One region of the Paraburkholderia sp. GAS41 genome, then DNA from elsewhere that is predicted to be linked to it. Evidence: predicted binding sites of a transcription regulator. Region 1 holds the regulator's gene; each other region holds the start of a gene.
What was found. The regulator LexA, encoded in region 1, represses DNA repair genes until DNA is damaged. The targets are predictions, from matches to a motif close to ACTGTATNNNNATACAGT.

Region 1 (5,808 bases):
AGGTGTTGCGGCCGAGCTGAGGCTTGCCCGGCGACGCGCCGCCGCGTCGGATATGTTCGCGCGTGCCTAGCGCATCATCCTGCGCCGGAACAGTACCGCCGCGATGCAGAACGGCACGACCACATAGGCGACCAGCACCGCGACGTGCAGCGCCACGTGGTCGAGCGGGCGGCCGAGCATGGCAGGCCGGATCAGATCGACCGCGTGCGCCAACGGCAGCAACTCCGTCACGAAGCGGGCGACCGGCGGCAACTGGGCAATGGGAAAGAACACGCCGGAGAGCAGCAGCATTGGGGTGAGGGCCAGCGTCTGATAGAACATGAAAAAATCGTACGAAGGCGCGAGTGCCGTGACGATCATCGCCACCGTGGCGAACGCGAGTCCGGTCAGCGCAATGACGGGCAGCGCCAGCAGCATCGACGGGAAGTTCGCATAGCCGAGCGCGCCGGCCACCAGCATGATCGCCACCCCGGACAGCATCGACTTGCTGCCTGCCCACATGACTTCGCCCAGCACGATATCGCCTAGCGTGAGCGGCGTGTGCATGATCGCCTCCCACGTGCGCTGGACGTGCATGCGCGAAAAGCCCGAATACATCGACTCGAAACTGGCCGACATCATCACGCTCGAAGCCACCGTACCGGCGGCGAGAAAGGCGATATACGACACGCCGTCGACATGTCCCACCATCAGGCCCATCCCGAAGCCCAGACCGAACAGATAGATCATCGGATCGGCGAGATTGCCGAACATCGACGCCATCGCCAGCTTGCGCCACACCAGATAATTGCGGCGCCACACGGCGATCCAGTTGACGGCATTGGCGGGGAGCGCCGCGAACGGTTCGCTGGCGGGAGTGGCCTGGCTGGGAGTGTCGTAGGTACGTGCGTCCATGGCGGATGGGGTCGAGGCAGGCGGGGTGGCGGGTACAGTATGTGTGCGGGTGCCGGAGGGCGGCCGTCAGTCCTGCATTTCGCGGCCCGTGAGCCGCAGGAACACGTCTTCCAGGTTGGCCGGGCGGTGCAGATAGCGCAGATCCGCGCGCTGCTTGAGGCGCGCGTGTACCGGTTCCGCGTCGCTGACGTAACAGAACAGCGTTTCGCCGCTGATCTCGGTCCGTTCGGCGAGCGGCGCCAGTTCGTCGCGCAGGGCGATGGGATCCGGACCGTAGATTTCGATCACATCGCAGCCAATCTCCGAGGCGATCAGTTCGTTCGGCGCGCCTTCCGCAATCTTGCGTCCTTCTTCGATCACGCACAGACGGTGACACAGCCGCTCCGCTTCTTCCATGAAGTGCGTGGTCAGAAGAATGGTCTTGCCGCGTACCAGCAACGAGCGCAGGCGCTCCCAGATCAGGTGGCGCGCCTGCGGGTCGAGACCGGTGGTGGGCTCGTCCATGATGAGCACGTCCGGATCGTTGACGAGCGCGCGGGCGAGCGTCAGACGCCGCTTCATGCCGCCGGAGAGTTCGCCGACCCGCGCATCCGCCTTGCTCTCGAGCCGGGCAAATTCCAGCAGCGACGGCACCATGGCGCGGGTCTGCGCCGCGCTCATGCCGAAGTAGCGGCCGAATACCAGCAGGTTCTCGCGCACCGTGAAGTCCGGATCGAGATTGTCGAATTGCGGCACGACGCCCACACGCGCCCGCGCGAAACGGGAACGTGCCGGAATCGGCTCGCCGCACAGGCGGATCGTGCCCGCATCCGGCGCGGCGATGCCGAGCAACATGCGCAAGGTGGTGGTCTTACCGGCACCGTTCGGACCGAGCAGACCGAAACACTCGCCGCGCTGGACGTGGAACGACAGGCCGTCGACGACAGTCTTACCGGCATAGCGCTTGTTGACTTGCAGGAATTCGATGGCGGCTTCTGGCATGGGTCGTTAGGGATTCCGAAGGACGTGAACGGCCGGTAAGGCTGCCCATTCTAGGGCATCGGCGCCCGCGTGTTGACGCTCTTGCACTGCGAGGGTGCGGCTTCTTGCACTGCGGCATGGCACGCGCAGCGGCTGCGTCATAGCGAACGCCGCGCTGGCGCGAAGTTAGCGTTTTCCATCCCTTGCATGCTGAATTGCGGCGCACCATGATGCAGGACAGAGCCGCGATAAACGCGGTAGGGAGAACCAAATGGCGAGCTACAAGAAAATCCTGTTGTGCTACGACGGCTCGCGCGAAGGCCGCAAGGCGCTGCGCTGCGGCGCCGATCTGGCGCTGGACCTGAAAGCGGAAACGCATTTGCTGTCAGTGGTGGATATGCGCTCGAGCATCGCGCAGAGCGCGGGGCTGCTGACCGACGTGGCCTGTGGCAGCTTCGAGAAGACCGCCCGCGACATTCTCCAGGAAGGCGTCGACTGGCTCACCGAGCGAGGCGTCACCGCGCAAGGGCATTTTGCATTCGGCCATCCGATCGACGAAATCGCCAATCTGGCCAACGAACTTCAGGTGGATCTCGTGGTAGTCGGCCACCGATGCCGCACCGGCCTCTCGCGCTGGTGGATGGGCGCGGGGAATACGCCGCTACTCGACCGGGTTTCGTGCAGCATTCTGGTGGCGTGCTCGTCGGTACAGGAACAGCAGCAAGCGGCTGAGGCGGCTTGAGTCTGAGTCTGAGTCTGAATCCGAGCCGGGGTCTGGGTGAGAAGACCAGACTCCGGACGGGTGGAACGAGGCGAGGCTTGCTATTCACGGTTCAGCTTGCCCGCCGTTCGTATTCGGTCTGCGCGTTCGGCTGGCCCCGTCAGTTTGCGTTTAGATCGACCGCAGCCAGCTTCCATGAAAACAGCCCTTCGCGTCGCAGAATGGCGGAGTAACGTGCATCGCCGACGCCATGCTGATAGGTGACGGCGAATTCATTGATGCCGCGATAGCCGGCCGTGGTCTGCGGCGGTTGCGGCGGCGCGGTCGACGGGGTGGCTGGCGCGGGCGCTGCGGGAGCGGGCGCTGAATCTGCACCACCGGCAGACGGATTGGCACTCGCATCCTGCGCTGTGGGCGGGCGCTGGTGGAGATCGCCGCGCGGCGGCATGCCGTTCAATAACGCAGCCACGCCATCCGGGGTTGCATAGGCATCCACCAATGGACCAATCAAGGCTACGCCAATCATTGCGCCAAGCGCTGCGAGCGGATTACCGCTCGCACGGGCTTCGATTCGCCGCGTCAGCAGCCCGCCAATCTGCTCCTTTAGGCTCTCGCGTAATGCCGGATAGTCGACGTATTCGCTGACGGTCTGCGCATCGCGTGCGTCGGCGGCGCGCTTTAGCCGGTCGAGTGCGAGGTAGGGCGAGGCATAGGCGTATCCGAGCACAGCCACGATCACAATCGCGAGGAGCCCAACGATCAGCGGCCGCGCAAAGCCACGTGTTGCAGAGGTTGAAACAGACATCGTGCGAGATTCTCCGCTGTGGGTGATCTAAGGTGGACCGCCGCCGCGAGAAAACGATCCCCGCAAGCTTCACGCGACGTTCCCGATCCACCCATTTCTCAGCGTCAACTGGCGCACGTCTGAAACGGACGACGCATAACGAACAACTCGTAACGAACAACGAACACGGAGAGAGGCCAAGCCTCGGCTTCCGGGTGTTGCGCAACATAGCCTTTATTCAAACAGCGCGTTTTGCACGCCGGCCCGTTCTTCAGCGATGCAATGGTCGATCATCCGGCACACCGCGTCCACCGTGCCGACCATGATGAGACGCGACGGCCCGTGGTAGACCCGCACCGGTGCGCGCCGGGCCGGTTCTGCGGTGTTGAGGCCGGAATTCAGCGAGACCCGCGCGAAGGCTGGCAGCGCCGACGGCAATGTTGAAGTCTGCGGCTCTTCTGCGTCGAATAACGAAGGAGTAGCGCTGGACGCCTCGATGGGTGCGCAGGGCACAAGGCTGCGCAAATGGCGCAGACGACCGAACTGGCGGAAGGGCAGCAGGCGGGCAAGGCGTTCCATGAGTCTCTCCAGGCTTGGTTCAGGTCAGGGTTCAGAACTCGGTGGGGCGAATCAGCCCGACCGCGATGCCTTCCAGTGCGAATTCCGCACTGCCGGCCTGAACGAAGATGTTTTCGTAGTCGGGGTTCTCGGCGATCAGCTCGATACCATTCGGCCGGCGCTTGAGACGCTTGACCGTCACGTCGTCGCCTAGCCGCGCGACGATGATCTGGCCGTCTTTCGCTTCGCTTTTCTTCTGCACGGCGAGCAGGTCGCCGTCGAAAATGCCGGCGTCCCGCATGGACAGCCCGCGCACCTTCAACAGGTAGTCCGGCTTGCTCGAGAACAGCGCCGGGTCGCAGGCGTAATGCTGCGAAATGTGTTCCTGCGCAAGGAGCGGGCTACCGGCGGCCACCCGGCCGATCAGGGGCAGGGACAACTGCATCAGGCTGGCATGCGGCAGCGTGAACTGATGCGGTGCGTCGTCCTGGCCGGCCAGCAACAAACGGATGCCGCGCGAAGCACCGGCAGCGAGTTCGATCACACCCTTGCGGGCGAGCGCCCGCAGATGCTCCTCCGCCGAGTTGGCCGAACTGAAGCCCAGCTCAGCGGCGATCTCCGCGCGGGTGGGCGGAAAACCGGTGCGTTCGATTGCCCGGCGGATCAGATCGAAAACCTCTTGCTGTCGTGCGGTAAGTTTGGTCATGGGGCCACTGTATGGATAGACAGGTGACTGTATTTTTATACAGTATTCGGCGCAATTCAAGCTTTACTTTAAGTTCGTGCCCTGGGTGTCGTGACAGCGCCGCTTCAGGGTGTTCCAGCAGCCGTTTGCGTGCCGCAACGCCGCGCCCAGCTGTCATTACCACTTTTACGTATTAAAAAATGAATAAACATTATTTTTAATGATGAAAGCCTTTCGATAGAGTGGCCTGCAGTTCGACACAAACAACCCGGGACGCACTGTCCCAGCCAACCACGACGCGGAGAAGGTGGATGATCGATCAGGGCACGGGGCTCGCAGGCAAGACCAGGAAACTCATCACGCTACTGGCGTTCGGCTGCGCAACGGCACTCGGCCTGGTGGCCCAGACGGCCGCCGCGGACACGACGCTGCTCAACGTGTCGTATGACCCGACGCGCGAGCTGTACCAGCAGGTCAACCAGGCGTTCGGCAAGCAGTGGAAGGCGCAGACCGGTGAAACGCTCACCTTCAAGCAGTCGCACGGCGGCTCGGGCGCGCAGGCGCGCTCGGTGCTCGATGGCCTGCAGGCGGACGTGGTGACGCTCGCGCTGGCTTACGACATCGACGCGCTCGCCGGCAAGGGCCTCATCGACAAGAACTGGCAGAAGCGCCTGCCAGACAACGCAGCGCCGTACACCTCGACGATCGTATTCCTGGTGCGCAAGGGCAATCCGAAGCACATCAAGGACTGGGACGATCTCGTCAAGCCTGGCGTGTCGATCGTCACGCCGAATCCGAAAACCTCGGGCGGCGCGCGCTGGAACTATCTGGCGGCCTGGGCCTATGCCGAGCATCAACCGGGCGGTAACGATCAGAAGGCCAAAGACTTCGTCTCGAAGCTCTATAAGAACGCCGGTGTGCTCGACTCGGGCGCGCGCGGAGCCACCACGAGCTTCGTGCAACGCGGCATCGGCGACGTGCTGATTGCGTGGGAAAACGAGGCGTTTCTGTCGCTGAAGGAATTCGGTCCGGACAAGTTCGAGATCGTGGTGCCGTCGGTGAGCATTCTGGCCGAACCGCCGGTGGCGGTGGTCGACAAGGTGGTGGACAAGCACGGCACGCGCAAGCAGGCGGAGGCGTATCTGAACTTCCTGTATAGCGAGCAGGGTCAGGAAATCGCGGCCGAGAATTTCTACCGTCCGCGTT
Region 2 (5,808 bases), on a different contig from region 1:
TTGCTGCTTCGCGCCTCATGGTGAGACCGGCAGATTTGTTTGGGCAGCGCAATCTGAAAGGTCACTGTGCGGCGCAAAATTAAATTTTCCATATCGCGATAATTAATCTTTCAGATCAAATCGCTCGCTGGACGAAATGATTAATTTCGGTTTCCGTGTGATGGTATTAATCGCCCATTGAGTGCATTAATTCCGCTCGTGGTAGATTTGCGACAAGCCGGAGATTTCGCAATAGATCCGCAGGCCGCGCAATCGCGTATCACCCAGCTAGCATTGCATCCCAATCCCCGCAACTTCCCATGGAAAAGGCCTGAGCGCGGCATTGTTAAAATCTCGTGAATAATTATCCTTAAAATGTGGAAATCTGAGTTCCTCGATTATCCAGTTCGATGCAATTAACCCCAACCCTATACTTCGCTCGTCTTTTTTCACGGCGATCGCCGATCGTCTGGTGAGACAAACGAACTTGAAACGGGGTGGGGTTTGATCAAGATGCGATATCTGGCCGCGGCGTCGGCCATGCTGGTAGCCGGGGCGGCACACGCGCAAAGCAGCGTGACGCTATTTGGGCTCATCGATACGGGCGTCGTTTATCAGAACGACGCGCGCGTGAATGCTTCAAGCGGCAAGTCGCCGGGGGCCAGCGCCTGGTCGATGCAAAGCGGCAACGTCTTCACGTCGCGTTGGGGCTTGCGCGGCTCGGAAGATCTCGGCGGCGGTCTATACGCGGTCTTCTGGCTGGAGAATGGTTTCAACGTAGACAGCGGCGCGCTGAAGAACGGTGGCGACCTGTTCGGCCGGCAAGCGTGGGTGGGTCTGCGTTCGAGCCAGTACGGTACGGTTTCGCTCGGCCGTCAATACGATTTCATGGTCGATTACATCGCACCGATGAGCGCGACGGGTTCGGGTTTCGGCGGCAATCTGGCCACCCACGTGTATGACAACGACAACCTGAACAACGACCTGCGTCTGAATAACGCGCTCAAGTTCAGCAGCGCCTCGTTCGGCGGCTTCAAGGCGGGCGCGATGTATGCGTTCTCCGGCGAGGCAGGCGGCTTCGCGAACAACAGCGCGTACAGCCTGGGCACGAGCTATACGTACGGCGGCTTCAATGTCGCGGCCGCGTACCTGCAGATCAACCGGACCTCGCAGCCTTCGCTCGCAAATGCATCGGGCGCTGTGAGCACGGGCGATGGCGACCAGCTCACGACCGGCGGCAGCCAGCAGATCTTCGGTGCCGGTGCGCACTACAATTTCGGCAGCGCTTCGGTCGGCGCCGTCTGGACCCATTCCGTCACGAACAATGTGACGGGCATCTGGCAAGGCGGCAGCACCTCGACCGGCGCGATTGCGGGCAACTACATCAAGTTCGACAACTTCGAAATCAACGGTCGCTATTTCGTGCGGCCGGACTTTAGCCTGGGTGCGTCATACACCTACACGACGGGTGGCTTCGGCGGCGCGTCGAAGGGCTTCACGTCGGCCACGCCGCATTGGAACCAGGTGATGGCGCAGGCCGATTATCTGCTTTCGCCGCGTACCGATGTCTACCTGGAAGGTGTCTATCAGCGCGTCGGTGGAGGCAACGGTAACGCTGCATTCGACGCCAGCGTCTATAGCCTCGATCCGTCTTCGGGTAACTCGCAAGTGGTCGTTGCGGTGGGTCTGAAGCATCGCTTCTGATCGACGACGCTTTGCGTCACCCTGCGGCACGTCGTCAGGCGCGCCGCAGGGTGACAGGCGGCTGCGCCCAAGCCGCGCGGGGTTTGCTATCATATACTGTATAAACATACAGTCTCTGTGAATGCCCGTGGTGACAGACGCTTTTGATGCACCCTCCTTTGTGCCTTCCCTTGCGCCTTCCGGGTTGCCTTCAACCCAGTCGGACGCGTCTTCGCCGCCTCCCGGCGCACCTTATTACCTGCTCAATTTTGAGCGTGCGCTGGCATGGCTTGCCGAGCGCTACGACGATGTCTTCGGCGCGGACGAGCGCCTCTTTCTTAACGCATTCAGTCGCTTGCCCCAGGCTTCACGGGCGCTGCTCGTGCGGATGCTGATGCGCAAAGGCACGCTGTTCAGGGCCAGCCGCCTGAATTACGACGAGATCGGATGTTCGCGGCAAGCCGCTGCACCGCTCATCGCGCTCGGCTGGATCGATGACGCGCCGCAGCTGAGCCTCGATGAATTATTCGGCCTGGCTACGCGGCCCGAACTACTGCAGATCTTTGCGAATATCCCGCTGCGCAAAGACTGCCGCAAGTCGGACCTGCGCGACGCGCTGCAGGCCACCTACGACACCGCGCGACCATACAGGATGTGGAATCCACACAGTGCCGACTGCGTATTCGACGTCACCATCGCGCCGTTGTGCGAACGGCTGCGCCTGATGTTCTTCGGCAATCTTCACCAGGACTGGACGGAATTCGTGCTGGCCGATCTGGGCGTGTTCCAGTATGAGGCGGTGGCCTTCGCGCCGTCGTCGCGCGCCTTTCAGCAGCGTGCCGATGTGGACGGCTACCTGGCCTTGCACGCATGCGGTGAGGCGCTCGATACGCTTGCCGAGGGCGCGTCCGTCGAGCCAATCGTGGCGGAAATTGCCGCCATCGAAACCGGCAACGCCTGGCTCGACATGCGCCGCGCGAAGCTGCTGTTTCGCATCGGCCAGCATTGCGAGCGGCGGCAGGACTGGGATGCGGCGCTGGCTGTCTACGCGGGCTGCCTGTGGCCAGGCGCACGGCATCGGCACATGCGGGTGCTCGAACGCAGCGGTCAATTCGAAGCGGCCTTGACGGCAGCGTTACAGGCCGCCGACGCGCCGGGCAGCGAAGAGGAGCGCCAGCGTGTCGCGCGGATGCTGCCGCGGTTGCAGCGCCGCCTGGGTCAGCCGGTGGCGCGGGCGGCGGGCGCAAGGGCCATCGAGCGTAGCGCACTGGTTCTGAGCCGCCCCACCGCACCGTGCAGCGTCGAATACGCGGCGCGCGACTCTCTGAGTAGTCCGCAGGCGCCGGTGCACTACGTCGAGAATGCGCTGATCAATTCGCTCTTCGGTCTGTTGTGCTGGGAGCCGGTGTTTGCGGCGCTGCCTGGCGCGTTTTTCCACCCGTTTCAGCGCGGCTCCGCGGATCTGCACGCGCCCGATTTCCAGGCGCGCCGCGCGGTCCAGTTCGACGCCTGTCTTGCGCAGCTGGATAGCGGCGCGTACCGCGCGACCATCTTGCGGCATCTGGAGAGCAAGGCAGGGCGGCAGTCGCCGTTCGTGTTCTGGGGCATGTTGACACCCGAACTGGTCGCGCAGGCGCTCGACTGCCTGCCGGCCGCACATCTGAAACTATGGTTCGAACGGTTGCTGCGCGACATCCGCAGCAACCGCTCGGGTCTGCCCGATCTGATCCGCTTCTGGCCTGCCGAGCGGCGTTACGAGCTGATCGAGGTGAAAGGGCCCGGCGACCGTCTGCAGGACAACCAGATTCGTTGGCTCGAATACTGTGCGCAGCACGGCATGCCGGTGCGCGTGCTCGACGTGCGCTGGGCCGACGAGGTACAGATCGACGGTGCCGAGGCGGCGGCATGAGTTACGTCGTCGCGGTGCGGGCATTGTGCGAGTTCACGGCGCGGCGCGGCGACCTCGATCTGCGCTTTACGCCTGCGCCGAGCGCGGCCGAAGGGATTGCCGGACACGCGATCGTCGCCGCGCGCCGCGACAGCGGCTACGAGGCGGAAATCACGCTGACCGGCACGCATCGCAGTTTGAACGTGCGAGGCAGGGCGGATGGATACGACGGCGCGCTCAACCGGCTGGAGGAGGTCAAGACCTATCGCGGCGACCTAGCGGCGATGCCGGACAATCACCGTGCCTTGCATTGGGCGCAAGCGCTCGTCTATGGACATCTGCTGTGCCAGACACGCGGATTGACGGAGTTGCAAGTCGCGCTTGTGTATTTCGACATTGGCAGCCAGAAGGAAACCGTGCTGACGCAGCGGCATGACGCGGCTTCGCTGGAAGCGTTTTTTGTCGAGCAGTGCGAACGGTTTATCGACTGGGCGATGCGGGAGGAAGCACATCGAAGCGCGCGCAACACGGCGTTGGGCGCACTGGCGTTTCCGTACGGTGAGTTTCGTAGCGGTCAGCGCGAACTGGCGGTGTCGGTCTTCCGCGCCGCGCGGGATGGGCACAATCTGATGGCGCAGGCGCCCACTGGGATCGGCAAGACGCTGGCGACGATTTTTCCGCTGCTGAAGGCCTGCGCGGCGGATCAGGTCGAGCGGATCTTTTTCCTGACCGCGAAAACGCCGGGGCGTTCGCTTGCGCTGGATGCGGTTGAGATGTTGCATGCTAGTGCTAGTGCTAGTGCCAGTGCTAGTGCTAGTGCGAGTGCTAGTGCGAGTGGCTGTGCCAGCGGCAACGCTGGCGCTAACGCCGGCGCCCACGCTAACGCCAACGCCAACGCCAACGGCGAGACAACGACGCCGATCAAAGCAGATACGCCTACCGCCGCCTCGCCACTGCCATTGCGCACGCTCGAACTGGTGGCGCGCGACAAAGCCTGCGAACATCCGGACAAAGCCTGTCACGGCGACGCCTGTCCGCTCGCGCGCGGCTTCTACGATCGCCTCGACGCCGCGCGCAGCATGGCATTGTCCGTGCACCGTCTGGACCGCGCGGCGGTGCGCAACGCGGCGCTTGCGCACGATGTCTGTCCGTACTACCTCTCGCAGGAACTGGCGCGCTGGAGCGACATCGTGGTGGGCGATTACAACTACTACTACGACAGCAGTGCGTTGCTCTATGCGCTGACGCAGGTCAACCAGTGGCGGGTGGCGGTACTCGTCGACGAGGCGCACAACCTGCTCGACCGGGCGCGGCGGATGTACACGGCGTCGCTGGAGCAAGGCGCATTCCGGGCCGCCCGCAAGAGCGCGCCTACGGCGCTGGTGAAGCCGCTCGAGCGCCTGAACCGCGAGTGGAATGCACTCAATCGTGCGCAAACGGACGCGTATCAGGTGCATCCCGATGTGCCGCCGCGTTTCCTCGCCGCGGCGCAGAATCTGATTGGCGCCGTCACGGAGCAGTTGTCTGAAGCGCCGCTTTCCATCGACGAGGCCCAACTGCGTTTCTACTTCGATGCGATGCACTTCGTGTCGCTCGCGGAGCAGTTCAGCGAACATTCGGTGTTCGACACGACGCTCGCGCCCGAGCGCCACGTCGCTCGTCGCAGCGGCGCTGCACAAGCCGGCTTTTTGCACTCAGAAGGTCTGACGGGCAGTCCCACGTCGCGGTCGAAAACCGCCTCAACGCTCTGCGTGCGCAACGTGATCCCTGCGCCGTTTCTCGTTCCGCGCTTTGCCGCCGCGCGCACCACCGTGATGTTCTCCGGCACGCTCAGTCCGCATCATTTCTATCGCGACACGCTCGGGCTCGGCGAGGAAACCCGCTGGCTCGACGTCGAGGGACCATTCCGCGCGGAACAACTGAAGGTGCATGTCGCGAGCCACGTATCGACGCGCTGGCGCGATCGCGAGCGCTCGCTCGTGCCGATCGTCGATCTGATCGCCCGGCAGTATGCCGGCCAGCCGGGCAATTACCTGGGTTTCCTGAGCAGTTTCGAGTATCTGCAGCGCGTCGAGGCATTGATGCGCGAACGCTACCCGGAAGTGCCGGTCTGGGCACAGGAACCGGGCATGGACGAGGCGGCGCGCGAGGCCTTTCTCGCGCGCTTCAGGGCGATGGGTCGCGGCGTGGGATTCGCCGTGCTCGGCGGCGCGTTTTCGGAAGGTGTGGACCTGGTGGGCGAGCAACTGATCGGCGCA
Region 3 (5,808 bases), on a different contig from region 1:
TCGAGTCCGAGCATCGCGGCGCGCCTGTGTGCCAAAGGCCTGTTTGAGGAAACGGAACGCGTGCCGCAAGCATGGTACGAGGCAATCTGGGCAGCGGGGGCGAAATGAACGAAATCATTGTTCACAAGCTTCCCGAGCACATGGTGCTCAGACCATGGCGCGTGATCGTGGTAGGGGCGGGCGGTACCGGCAGTGCTGTATTGCCGGCTCTCGCCCGCCTGCACCACGCGATGATCGAACTTGGGCATCCGGGCGGCATCGAGTGCACTGTTTATGACGATGACGTGGTCAGTCAGACGAACGTGGGGCGGCAGGGGTTTTACCCCAACGATGTTGGCAGCTTCAAGGCCTCGCTAATCGTCAACCGGTTAAACATGCTCATGGGCACCAACTGGCGGGCGAACACGCAGCGTCTTAACGGCCGCACGGCGCTGTTCAACGTCGACCTGGTTATCGGCTGCGTTGACACTCGTGCAGCGCGCAAGGCGATCGTCGATGCAATCGGGAATGGCAGCACTTACTACCTCGATTGCGGAAATGACACCGACCGCGGGCAGGTCATCCTCGGGCAGATGATGCCCCCGGGTTCCCGCCAAAAAAGTCGCGGGAGGTTGCCTCACGTCGCCGATCTGTTCCCGGAGCTCGTTGACACGTCGCTCGACGCGGCTGACGAGACGCCTTCCTGCTCCATGGCCGATGCGCTGCGCAAGCAGTCGCTCGTCATTAACTCTGCCATTTCGGTGCAGGCGTTCAATCTGCTCTGGACGCTATACCGGACTGGCACGCTGAAGTATTCGGGCGTGTTCGTGAATCTCACTACGGGACGAACGAACCCGATTCCGGTTGACCCTGCTGCATGGAAGCGCTTCGGATACGAAGCGCCACCACCAAAGGAAAAGAGCACTCGCAAGAGTCGGAAATCCACGGCTGCAGCATGACCGCGCCGCTTCCTATAGCAGGGAGCGGCGTTTTTGTTTGTCGAACGGAAATCGGTTCGGCGTCTTACCTCGAGATTCAAATGTCGAAGAAGTGGTTTGACCGTGTCGCGAAGCTTGCGTTACTGGCCGTGTTGACCTTGCTGTACGGCGTCTTGCCGATGTTCGCCTTTGGCTGGCTGCTCGCCAGCATTGCACGGCATCCGGAAGTCGTTACTGCGTTGAAAAACGAGTGCGCCTATCGCTACCCGATGTGGTGGCTCGGCGGAGCAAAGTGGGTTGTGCTCTGGTTTAGCCTTGTGGCCGCTGGTTCGCTCTTTTGCGGTATCGAGCGGGTGGCTCGTGAATTCGCTCGCCACGCGGAACCGGCTTTCATACCCCGCGTGCGTGAAGGAGTTATCACCTACACCCTCAAGCCGTTCTTTTCGGCACTGGCCTTTATCGATGGCCTTGTGGTGGATGACCTGCGCCTTTATATGGTGGTCTTTGCCATGGGACTTGTGCTTTCTTTCTGGTCCCTGCACCCGCTGAAGTCGAGCGAGTCGTAAAAGGTAGCGGCGCCGTCGTGTGTTGACGGCGCTTTATCTGACGTTGCCATGCGGATAGTCGCTTTGTGGTTGCGGCCATTGCCGTGTTCATTTGATCCAGCGCCGCCCCTCAAACGGGCGGCGTTTTTTTGCCCGCGGATTCCACGCCGTTATCGTGCAGTATCCTCGTCGGCGAATACCCTGGCGACCAGCCTTCCGAAATCTCCGGCCGCAATGGCGTCGTCAGATGTCAGCAAGTCATCATTCGGAGGTATCTTCGCCTCGACCGAAAGCGCGGTGAGGAGCTGCGCAGGCCATCGGGCGGCAAGCCCAATGTCCGCAAGTGTTTCTTCCAGGATTTCGCGCATTAGCTGCCGGGTCAGCAGCGCATGGGACGCGTGGTGCCGCTCGGCAATGACGCGCACTACGCGCTCGACGTCGGCCCGGAATATGGCGTGGCCGCGTCGGATGGCAAGTTCCTCTTCGGTGATCATGCTGATGAATGGTTCAGACTGTGGGAATTAGATTGTAATCCGGTCGCATGATCTTGCCCGAAACCGGGTTGCGTCGGAGGTACCGAGGGAAACACGTAGCAATTCCTCGAGCATTCCAGCGAAGTTGCCGCGGCATCGTCAGTAGACTTTCCCTATTCCCTGCGCCTCAGGCGCATCGACCTACGCTCACCGGCTCTGCTGGTGTGCCGATATTCTCAGCCGATTCATGATCGGCCCTATGTCAGACAGGTCATCGTCTGTTTTTTTACCCTGTTGGGAGCCACTTCCCAACGGGAAACGGCTCCCTATTTTTTTGGAGTCGTCCCATGACCAACGCGGTCAAGTCCATTGTTGTCAAGGTTTCAGAGTTGAACGGCTTTAAAGCGATTCAGCGTGTTTTCGCGCAGGACGTCGAAGCAAGTCCTCCGCAAAGTTACCCCGGCACAATCAGCTGCGTCTGGAGTAACAGCACGGCAGACATCAAGTGGGATTTCGATCTGCCCTTCGAAGCCGAGAAGCACCTCGTTCGTAGCGGAAGCGTCGAGCTGCATCATCTCCTGCGCCAACCGGCGTAACGAATTCACAGCCTTTTATTTCTACCCCTGTTGGGAGCTCTTCCCACCAGGGAACGGCTCCCATTTCTATTCGGAGCTGTTCCATGTCGTTCTTCAACAAGGTTGGGAAGTCGTTTGATCGCAAGCTTGTGTCGATTACGCTGCGTACCCCGGAAGTCATGCTGGAGGTGGCCGATTCATCCACACGTCGGGCTGTTGCCGTGACCTTCCGTAAGCGTCGCGGCCGTTCCGACATGTCGGGTGGCCGTGACAACGCAGTGGCGCTCGAGCAGCTTGGGTCGTGCGATGGCTATGACTCACTGCTAAACGGTCTGCGGCTTGCCGCAGGTCTGAATAGCGATCGCCGCTAGGAGCCGCCATGGAAATCGTCGATGTGTTTGTCGAGTATCCGAGTGGCATGAGCATCTCCGATTCCGCGTCGTATGCGCGCGGCTTCAATCAGGTTTGCATCTCCGAGCGTCTGGCTGCGGTGTTGCGGGAGTTCAGCGTCACCGAAGCGCCGCCCGAGGTCACGGCGACGATAGAAGGCGTACCGGTCGTGCTTCATCAGCGTACCGATGAGTGCTTTTCGGTCGAATTTTCGACGGATGAGCAGCCCAAACAGCGTCCTGGCTTCCTGCTGAGACTGATCGGCCATGAATGGACGGAGGATCAGCGGCAGCAGTTTGGGCGATATGCCCACACGTTATCCGCGGCATCGATCGTAGGTGCGGTTGGCTACTGGCACTCTACGCAAGTCTGGACCGCAACAACGGTGTTCAACATAGCCATGCTGGTTGTCTTCTTCGTGATACTATTTTTAGCAGGCATGGATTCCATGAACGGAGAATGAGCATGGGTTTCGGACTTTTTGTTCTGGCGATCGGCGTGGTCGTTTGCGGGTATGGTAGCTACATGAGCAACCTCGGTCGCAAGGCTGATCGCGAGCGCCGTCATACTCGCGTTTCGCGCTAGGTGGCAGCATGGGCTTCAGTTTCTTCGCATTGGGCGTGGCAATTGTCCTGTCCGCTCTCGGGCTGGTGATGGACCGCAATGGTCGGAAAGCCGATCGCGCCCGTCGCAGGATTTCGTAAGTCGGATATTGCACAGCCGGTCAAACGACCAGCACTCTCACACTAAGCCGCACCTTCGGGTGCGGCTTTTTTATTTCTGGAACTTCTCATGTCTGAAACCTCTCATGTCTGAAACTATTGATCTACCGGCGGCCCTGTCGGCTGCGCCGTTTCACCCGGAAGGCAAGACGGTCGCCGAAGTCGTCGATCACGTGTCCCGCGTCCTTCGCAAGACGGAAAGCGAACCGGAGTGGGTGACGCACGCGAACTTCATCGATGCAGATTGTCCCGACCGGTTCGGTCTGGGGCCTTCTGCACCCTGGCCCGACGAGCAATCAAACCGCCGTTTGGGCCTGTCGGTCGAGCGAGGAAATTCGGAAGGCTGGATTATCCGTGTCGACTCGATAGAGTTGGTCTGTAACGACGATGCCGGATTCTGGAAAAGCGTCCCCCTTCTGCGGATCAAGACGTTGTCCCGCTCGCAGGCGTGGGCGGTAGCTGCCGTGGTGTCGCGTCTGCTGGATATCGATTAAACAGTATTTCCTTTCCCTTATGGGGCAATCGCCCCGATGGGCGGTTGCCCCGTTTTCAATTGAGGCAATTATTCATGTACACCCTTTCCTTACCTGGCGATGCCGTCGAACTGACGGCGCTCATCGAAGTATTCCAGCAGCTCTTCCGGCACGATGCCCGGCTCAGTGCACACGCGACGATCGACGTGCGCTTGTTACGCGACGGTGTCGAATTAAATGTGACGCGCTACAACGGGGTGCGTGACACCGTGCTCGCGGACTATCACGAGCGTGCGAATCCGTTTCGCTTTGACCTGCAATGGGCGGAGGCGCTACTGGAGTGCTTGGCGCTTCGCGGCAGCATGGCCGTGAAGAAATTGCGCACGCTCACATCAGTCTCGCACCTCGGGAAGAGCCTGCCAAGCGCGGAGAGCGTCGACGGCGTCATCGCGGCGCTAGAAGCGGTGCCCGATGATGCGACGTTTGCAAAGGTCGACGACGCGCTTTTTTGCGGCCGGACTGCTTGGTCCGTTACCGTTGCCGGCGTCGTACGAGAAGCCCGTTGACGTCGGCGCGCCCGTCTCGTCGTTTGCTGCGCCTGCGGCAACTGAATGCGGACACACGCCGGGAAAAAGCGCTCACTCGCGCTGATTTGGATCTGGCTGAAGGCCGCGTTGGTCATCGGCGGCATGCGCTGGACCGCGCGACGGCGTTGCTATCGCATGGTCGTGAGACGTTCGAATGGTTCGGACTCGCGACGTGGCGGCCTTGCTCTCCATTCTCGATTCGCCGGACGACTGAAAATTAAATTCCAAACCGGTCGTCCACGAGTTCCCCGGTGTGAAATTGCGTGGTCTGAAGGCAGCAGCCAGAATGCGTGCAATTTTCGCAATGTGCGGGATGGACGAGCCTGCGCAGGCGGCATGAGAAGCCGCTGATCTTGCGCGGTGCGCAACTGATGTGTCGCGAAATGGAATTCGTGGGACTGGCGCGCGATCAGCTGAACTCGAAAGCACGGAATTAACTGGACTGCCGGGAAAGCGCGGAAATCGAACGACTGCCGCGCGGCGCAGTTGACTCCCGGCAATGTGCCGATGACGATTTGTTGAGAGAGGGTGGGAGGGGCTTGCCGACTCTCTCCGGTCATACGCGGCTACCGCTGGTGCGACGGTCGCTTGCAAAGTCCAACGGACATTTGCTCACGATAAGTCTTCCGTCCAAGTGGTCGTCGGCGAAGACGTAAAGCGTTGATGGAGCGACGTCCGCATTGCCGACGTACGCTTGATTCACCGTCACGTTGCAAAAAACGGAAGCGCGGTTCGTCATCCTCGTGAAGGGGAGTTTTTTGGCCGCCAACGCAGTTGCTTAAGCGGGACCTGACAGGTGCTAACGGTCGCACCAGTCGCTGGAATACGCAACGCCGGATCAGATCTATCGTCCCGGTATCGGTGGCCGTGCGCTGATCGTCGATAAATATGGATACACGGCTAAGGGACGGTAAAGGAAAGCAGGACGGGGCAGCGCCGTGCAGCTGCGCAATCGGGCGGGATTGCAGCTTACGGCACCCAGTAAAGTGTCCTGACCGATGGGTCCACTTTAAACATCCGACAGCGTTGCGCTATGGAGGTACACGATGGCTCGCCCAAATGAAGCTCACCCCTTACCAGGCAGTGAACGTCCCCAAATTAAGGGTTCCACGCTGGTTGGCGGCGT
Region 4 (5,808 bases), on a different contig from region 1:
CGTGCGGCGGCTTGCCGTCATTCGTGTTCCACACTTCACCGGCGAACGCCTGAATGGCGGCCGTGGGAAGGAAAGCGCACAACTCGGTGAGATGCGTGCAACCTGCCGTGCCTCCCAGCAAACGGGCGGCTTCGCGACGGAAATTGTTGAACAGATTGAGCCCGATGAGGGCCCGATAGGCGGGATTGGTGGCTTCGCACAGACCGGGATAGGGCACCCAGTCGGACGACGCTTGCGCGTCGACAACGTTGAGCTTGCGATCGATCGTAATGCGGAGCCAGAGTTCATGGATCGGCTGACCGTTGGGCCGGACGCCCGACGCAAGCGCCACATCACGTGGCTTTTGGTCGGTTAGACACGCCTCTATATCCCACAGGCCATCCTCACGCTCATAGGCTTCCGCACGAATTGCGCGGCGATGGCGCAACTGACGGGAGACGGGCGGGGAAAGCGGCATGCGGAAGGAAAAGGCCGAATTGGAAAACCCTTTGATTTTAGCATACTGGGTATTTCAGGCAGGCTGGGTTGTGCATAGCACCAATAGGGCGCGAGTGGATGCGGCTTCGTGTCGCGTGGGGGCGGGGTCTGAAGGCGCCTGGCGGCGAGCGCGGGCGTTTGCGGGGTTGCGGGGTTGCGGGGTTGCGGGGTTGCGGGGTTGCGGGGTTGCGGGGTTGCGGGGTTGCGGGGTTGCCGGTTCGTCCGCGCTGGTTGCGTTTGTCGTTAATCGCCGGCCCAGTCGTCCTCGATGCCCTTGAGGATCTTGCCGATTGTCGCCCCCGAGAAGCCCCGTGCAGCGAGAAAACGCCCCTGCTTCGCGCGTTCTGCCTGGGTTTCCGGAAGCTGGCCGTATTTTTTGAGCCAGACGGCCCGCGCGCGCGTCAGTTCGGTCTCACGCAACTGAGCACTCGCCTCTTCGATCAGCGTCTGGCCGACCGCATGGCGCTTCAACTCCCCGACGATCCGGTTGGCGCCAAGACGCGACGCGCGGCGATGGACCAGGCTCTCGGCAAAGCGGGAGTCGGATAGCCAACCCTCGCTTTCGAGCGAATCAAGCAAGGTTTCCAGAGAGTCGTTCTCTTCGACGAACGGTGTCAGCTTGCGCGAGAGTTCGGCGCGGCTGTATTCGCGGCGGGACAGATATCCGAGCGCGCGGCCTTTCAGCGAACGGGTAAGGCCTTGGGACTTTCTGGCGCGGCCATCGTCCGGGCAAGTCTCGCCGGGAGTGCGGCGCGAGCGGGTGTAGGTGGTTTCTGCGGAAGAGCCGGCGGTATCGCCGGTGTCGGCCGAAGCGGAACCGCGCTGAGGTGATGGCGCGCGGCCCGTGGCCTGATCGTGTGCGTCGAAAGACTCGAACGGGTCGAATGAATCGTCGTCACGCGGGCCGTCCGCATCACTTCCTGCATGAGATACAGGCCGGCCCTTGCGTATCACGCGACGATTACTCCTCTTCGCCCGCGACTTCGGCGCTTGCGCCGACAGCGGTTTCTGCCATTGCATTCACGCCGAGCGATTCACGGATGCGGTTCTCGATTTCACGTGCGATATCAGGATTCTCACGCAGGAATTCGCGTGCGTTGTCTTTACCCTGACCAATCCGGTCGCCGTTGTAGCTATACCAGGCACCGGCCTTATCGACGATCTTCGCCGACACACCCAGGTCGATCACTTCACCCTGACGCGAAATGCCTTCGCCGTACAGGATGTCGAAAATCGCCTCGCGGAACGGTGGCGAGACCTTGTTCTTGACGACCTTCACGCGCGTTTCGTTGCCGATCACTTCGTCGTTCTTCTTGATCGAACCGATACGGCGAATGTCCAGACGCACCGACGCGTAGAACTTCAGCGCGTTACCACCCGTGGTGGTTTCCGGATTGCCGAACATCACACCAATCTTCATACGGATCTGGTTGATGAAGATGACGAGGCAGTTCGTGCGCTTGATCGTGCCCGTGAGCTTGCGCAGCGCCTGCGACATCAGACGCGCTTGCAGACCCGGCAGCGAGTCGCCCATTTCGCCTTCGATTTCAGCCTTCGGCACCAGTGCCGCGACCGAGTCGATCACGATCATGTCGATGGAGCCCGAACGCACCAGCGCGTCGCAGATTTCCAGCGCCTGTTCACCCGTGTCCGGCTGCGAAACCAGCAGTTCGTTCACGTTCACACCGAGCTTGCCTGCGTACTGGATGTCGAGTGCGTGCTCCGCGTCGATAAACGCTGCCGTGCCGCCCAGCTTTTGCATTTCGGCGATGACCTGCAGCGTCAGCGTGGTTTTACCCGACGATTCCGGCCCGTAGATTTCGACCACACGACCACGCGGCAAACCGCCAACACCCAGTGCGATGTCAAGACCCAGCGATCCCGTTGAGACCACCTGGATATCTTCGACTACCTCACCTGCGCCGAGCCGCATGACCGACCCTTTGCCGAACTGTTTTTCAATCTGCGCGAGCGCGGCAGCCAATGCCTTGCTCTTTTCAGCAGTCAGTCCAGCCGAGCCTTTCTTGCTTTCTTCCATGAATCGTCCTTTGCTATGATGAACGGCGTCTGAGGCAGATGTGCAGCCCATTCATCACGGACAGCACGCTAAACGCAGACACTGTATAAAAAAACAGTAGTTTTGGCAAGCACGATTCGCACGTGGAAGCATTTATATGCGATCAGGTGCGCCAGACTACCCACAAAAATCTTTGGAGACCGCTGCGCGCCGAGCAATGCCACGGTGGCGGCAAAGCCAGGCTGGCGCATCATGCGAATTCTCATTGCCGAAGATGACAGCATACTCGCGGACGGTCTGGTTCGATCACTCCGCCAATCGGCATACGCCGTCGATCACGTGAAGAGCGGCGTCGAAGCCGACACCGCGCTGTCGATGCAAACTTTCGACCTGTTGATACTCGATCTCGGCCTGCCGCGCATGTCAGGGCTCGAGGTGTTGCGCCGCCTGCGCGCGCGCAATTCGACCCTGCCCGTGCTGATCCTGACCGCGGCCGACAGCGTCGATGAACGCGTCAAAGGGCTGGACCTCGGCGCCGACGACTATATGGCCAAGCCCTTCGCCCTCAACGAACTCGAAGCCCGCGTGCGGGCACTGACCCGGCGCGGCGCGGGAGGCGGCCCGACGGTGGTGCGGCATGGCTCGCTGTCGTTCGATCAGGTTGGCCGGATTGCTTATGTCAACGAGCAGGTGATCGACCTCTCGGCGCGCGAACTCGGCCTGCTCGAAGTGCTGCTGCAACGGATCGGCCGGCTGGTGTCGAAAGAGCAACTGGTCGACCACCTGTGCGAATGGGGCGAAGAGGTCAGCAATAACGCGATCGAAGTCTACGTGCACCGCCTGCGCAAGAAAATCGAGCCGAGCGGCGTGCGCATCATCACCGTGCGCGGCCTTGGCTATTGCCTCGAGAAAGCCACCACGGCAGCGGCGGCCGACGCGCAAGCGGCGCCGTCGACGACGGCAGAACCGGCCGCATCTGCCTCGCCCGCCTCCGCCGCGATGCCCGCGAGCCATCACTTCAAATAGAGACCACCCATGTCCGCACGCGTGGAGCGCGCCACGGCGCAAGCTGCGGACCTTGACGACGAGGCACGCGACGCCCGCTACGCGAACCCGTTCGCCCCGCCCGACGAAACCGAAGCCGCCGCCAAGTCCCGGCCGCGCTCGCTGTTCGGCGAAATTCTCGACTGGATGCTGGCGCCGCTGCTGCTGCTCTGGCCGATGAGTATCGCGGTGACCTATCTGGTCGCCAAGTCCATCGCCAACGGACCGTTCGACCGGGCGCTCGAAACCGATGCCTACGTGCTGGCGCGCCAGATTCATCCGGTGAACGGCGTCGCCGAGCTTTCGCTGCCCGATGCGACGCGCGATTTCCTGAGCGCGGACAATGTCGACAAGGTGTTTTATCAGGTACTCGGCACGCGCGGCGAACTGGTGGCTGGCGACCGCGACATGCCGCTGCCTCACGAAGAAGACCGGCCGCCGCCGGGTCTCGTCGAGTTTCGCGACGATGTCCTGCGCGGCAACGACGTCCGCGTCGCTTATACGACCGTCGAGTTTCCGCAGACGCCGCACGCGCTACCCGTCCTGGTGCAGGTCGGCGAGACGCTCGACAAGCGCAGTCAGCTCGCCAACGACATCATCAAAGGCGTGATCCTGCCGCAGTTCGTGATCCTGCCGCTCGCGATCGTCCTCGTATGGTTCGGGCTTTCGCGCGGACTAGCGCCGCTGCACGCGCTGCAGGCACATATCCGCGCGCGGCGCCCGGACGATCTGTCGCCGCTGGAATCCCATCGCGCGCCGCCGGAGATCGAACCGCTGGTAACGTCGTTCAATGACCTGCTAACGCGCCTCGAACAGAACATGGAACTGCAAAAGCGCTTCATCGCCGATGCGGCTCATCAGATGAAAACGCCGCTCGCCGGCCTGCGCACTCAGGCCGAACTCGCGCTGCGCCAGGATGTGTCCGAGGAAGTGCACCGTTCGCTCGAGCAGATCGCCACGAGCTCCGAACACGCGGCGCGGCTCGTCACGCAGTTGCTGGCGCTGGCGCGCGCGGAAAATCGGCTCTCGGGCCAGATTTTCGCGCCGGTCGAAATCACCGAAGTCGCACGCAACGCGGTGCGCGACTGGGTGCAGGCGGCGCTCGCCAAGCAGATGGATCTTGGCTACGAAGGGCCGGACGAAGCCGTGGAGATAGACGGCAGTCTGCTGATGCTGCGCGAGATGCTGTCCAACCTGATCGACAACGCCATCCGTTATACGCCTGTTGGCGGGCGCATCACGGTGCGGGTGCGGCTGGATGCGGCCACGCGGCGGGTCCTTCTGGAAGTGGAGGATACCGGCCTCGGCATTCCGGTTGCGGAGCGAACGCGGGTCGTTGAACGCTTTTACCGGATTCTCGGTCGCGAAGGCGATGGCAGCGGGCTGGGGCTCGCTATCGTCCGCGAGATCGCAACCATGCATGGCGGCACGTTGACCATCGAAGACAACGTCTATCAAGCCACGCCGCGAATGGCAGGCACGCTGGTGCGCGTCAGCTTGCCGGCGCGAGAAGCGGCCCGGGACTTACCCTAACGGAATGACTTTTCGCGGAGAACGGCGAGCTAGATGACATCAACTTAATAAACGATATCGCCATTTGTCCGCACTTTAGACGACAAAAACCACATCGGACCCTCCCCGCCAAACACCCTCGTTTCGAGATACCGTGTCAGTAGGCCGTAAGTTTCCACTCCAATAATCCGATTTACGGGCACGTCCTTCGGGCGAGCCACGTATATATCAATATTGGAGACGACATATGGCAACCGTTGGCGGGCAAATCTCCCACGTGCCGATGACGCACGAAGAGAAACGGGTGATCTTCGCATCATCGCTAGGCACTGTTTTCGAGTGGTACGACTTCTACCTGGCCGGTTCGCTCGCGGCCTATATCAGCAAGAGCTTCTTCTCCGGCGTCAATCCCACCGCGGCCTTCATCTTCACGCTGCTCAGCTTCGCGGCAGGCTTCGCCGTGCGGCCGTTCGGCGCGATCGTGTTCGGACGGCTTGGCGATATGGTTGGGCGCAAGCACACGTTCCTGATTACTATCGTCATCATGGGTGTATCGACCTTCCTGGTCGGCTTCTTGCCGGGATATGCGGCGATTGGCATTGCTTCGCCCGTGATCTTCATCGCCATGCGCCTGCTGCAGGGTCTTGCGCTCGGCGGCGAGTATGGCGGCGCGGCAACATACGTCGCCGAACACGCTCCCGCGGGCCGGCGCGGTTTCTACACCGCCTGGATCCAGACCACGGCCACACTCGGCCTGT

Region 2: the regulator LexA is predicted to act here: its motif matches at 1,779-1,796, upstream of P3T43_RS12905 (VRR-NUC domain-containing protein).
Region 3: the regulator LexA is predicted to act here: its motif matches at 2,213-2,230, upstream of P3T43_RS30715 (DUF2471 family protein).
Region 4: the regulator LexA is predicted to act here: its motif matches at 2,596-2,613, upstream of recA (recombinase RecA).

The regions. Positions count from the first base shown of each region.
Region 1 is NZ_JBNDMK010000004.1:296,355-302,162, reverse strand. It holds gene P3T43_RS09405 (ABC transporter permease) at 67-894, opposite strand; gene nodI (nodulation factor ABC transporter ATP-binding protein NodI) at 961-1,875, opposite strand; gene P3T43_RS09395 (universal stress protein) at 2,126-2,596, shown strand; gene P3T43_RS09390 (DUF2939 domain-containing protein) at 2,736-3,380, opposite strand; gene P3T43_RS09385 (hypothetical protein) at 3,594-3,938, opposite strand; gene lexA (transcriptional repressor LexA) at 3,970-4,623, opposite strand; gene P3T43_RS09375 (sulfate ABC transporter substrate-binding protein) at 4,914-5,808, shown strand, end outside.
Region 2 is NZ_JBNDMK010000007.1:165,166-170,973, reverse strand. It holds gene P3T43_RS12910 (porin) at 493-1,683, shown strand; gene P3T43_RS12905 (VRR-NUC domain-containing protein) at 1,868-3,571, shown strand; gene P3T43_RS12900 (helicase C-terminal domain-containing protein) at 3,568-5,808, shown strand, end outside.
Region 3 is NZ_JBNDMK010000030.1:81,182-86,989, reverse strand. It holds gene P3T43_RS30730 (PRTRC system protein A) at 1-108, shown strand, start outside; gene P3T43_RS30725 (PRTRC system ThiF family protein) at 105-938, shown strand; gene P3T43_RS30720 (hypothetical protein) at 1,019-1,483, shown strand; gene P3T43_RS30715 (DUF2471 family protein) at 1,633-1,956, opposite strand; gene P3T43_RS30710 (hypothetical protein) at 2,283-2,531, shown strand; gene P3T43_RS30705 (hypothetical protein) at 2,615-2,881, shown strand; gene P3T43_RS30700 (hypothetical protein) at 2,890-3,363, shown strand; gene P3T43_RS30695 (hypothetical protein) at 3,709-4,116, shown strand; gene P3T43_RS30690 (hypothetical protein) at 4,161-4,661, shown strand; gene P3T43_RS30685 (choice-of-anchor D domain-containing protein) at 5,729-5,808, shown strand, end outside.
Region 4 is NZ_JBNDMK010000011.1:160,595-166,402, forward strand. It holds gene P3T43_RS17360 (DUF2889 domain-containing protein) at 1-457, opposite strand, end outside; gene recX (recombination regulator RecX) at 721-1,431, opposite strand; gene recA (recombinase RecA) at 1,439-2,515, opposite strand; gene P3T43_RS17375 (response regulator) at 2,747-3,520, shown strand; gene P3T43_RS17380 (sensor histidine kinase N-terminal domain-containing protein) at 3,530-5,071, shown strand; gene P3T43_RS17385 (MFS transporter) at 5,298-5,808, shown strand, end outside.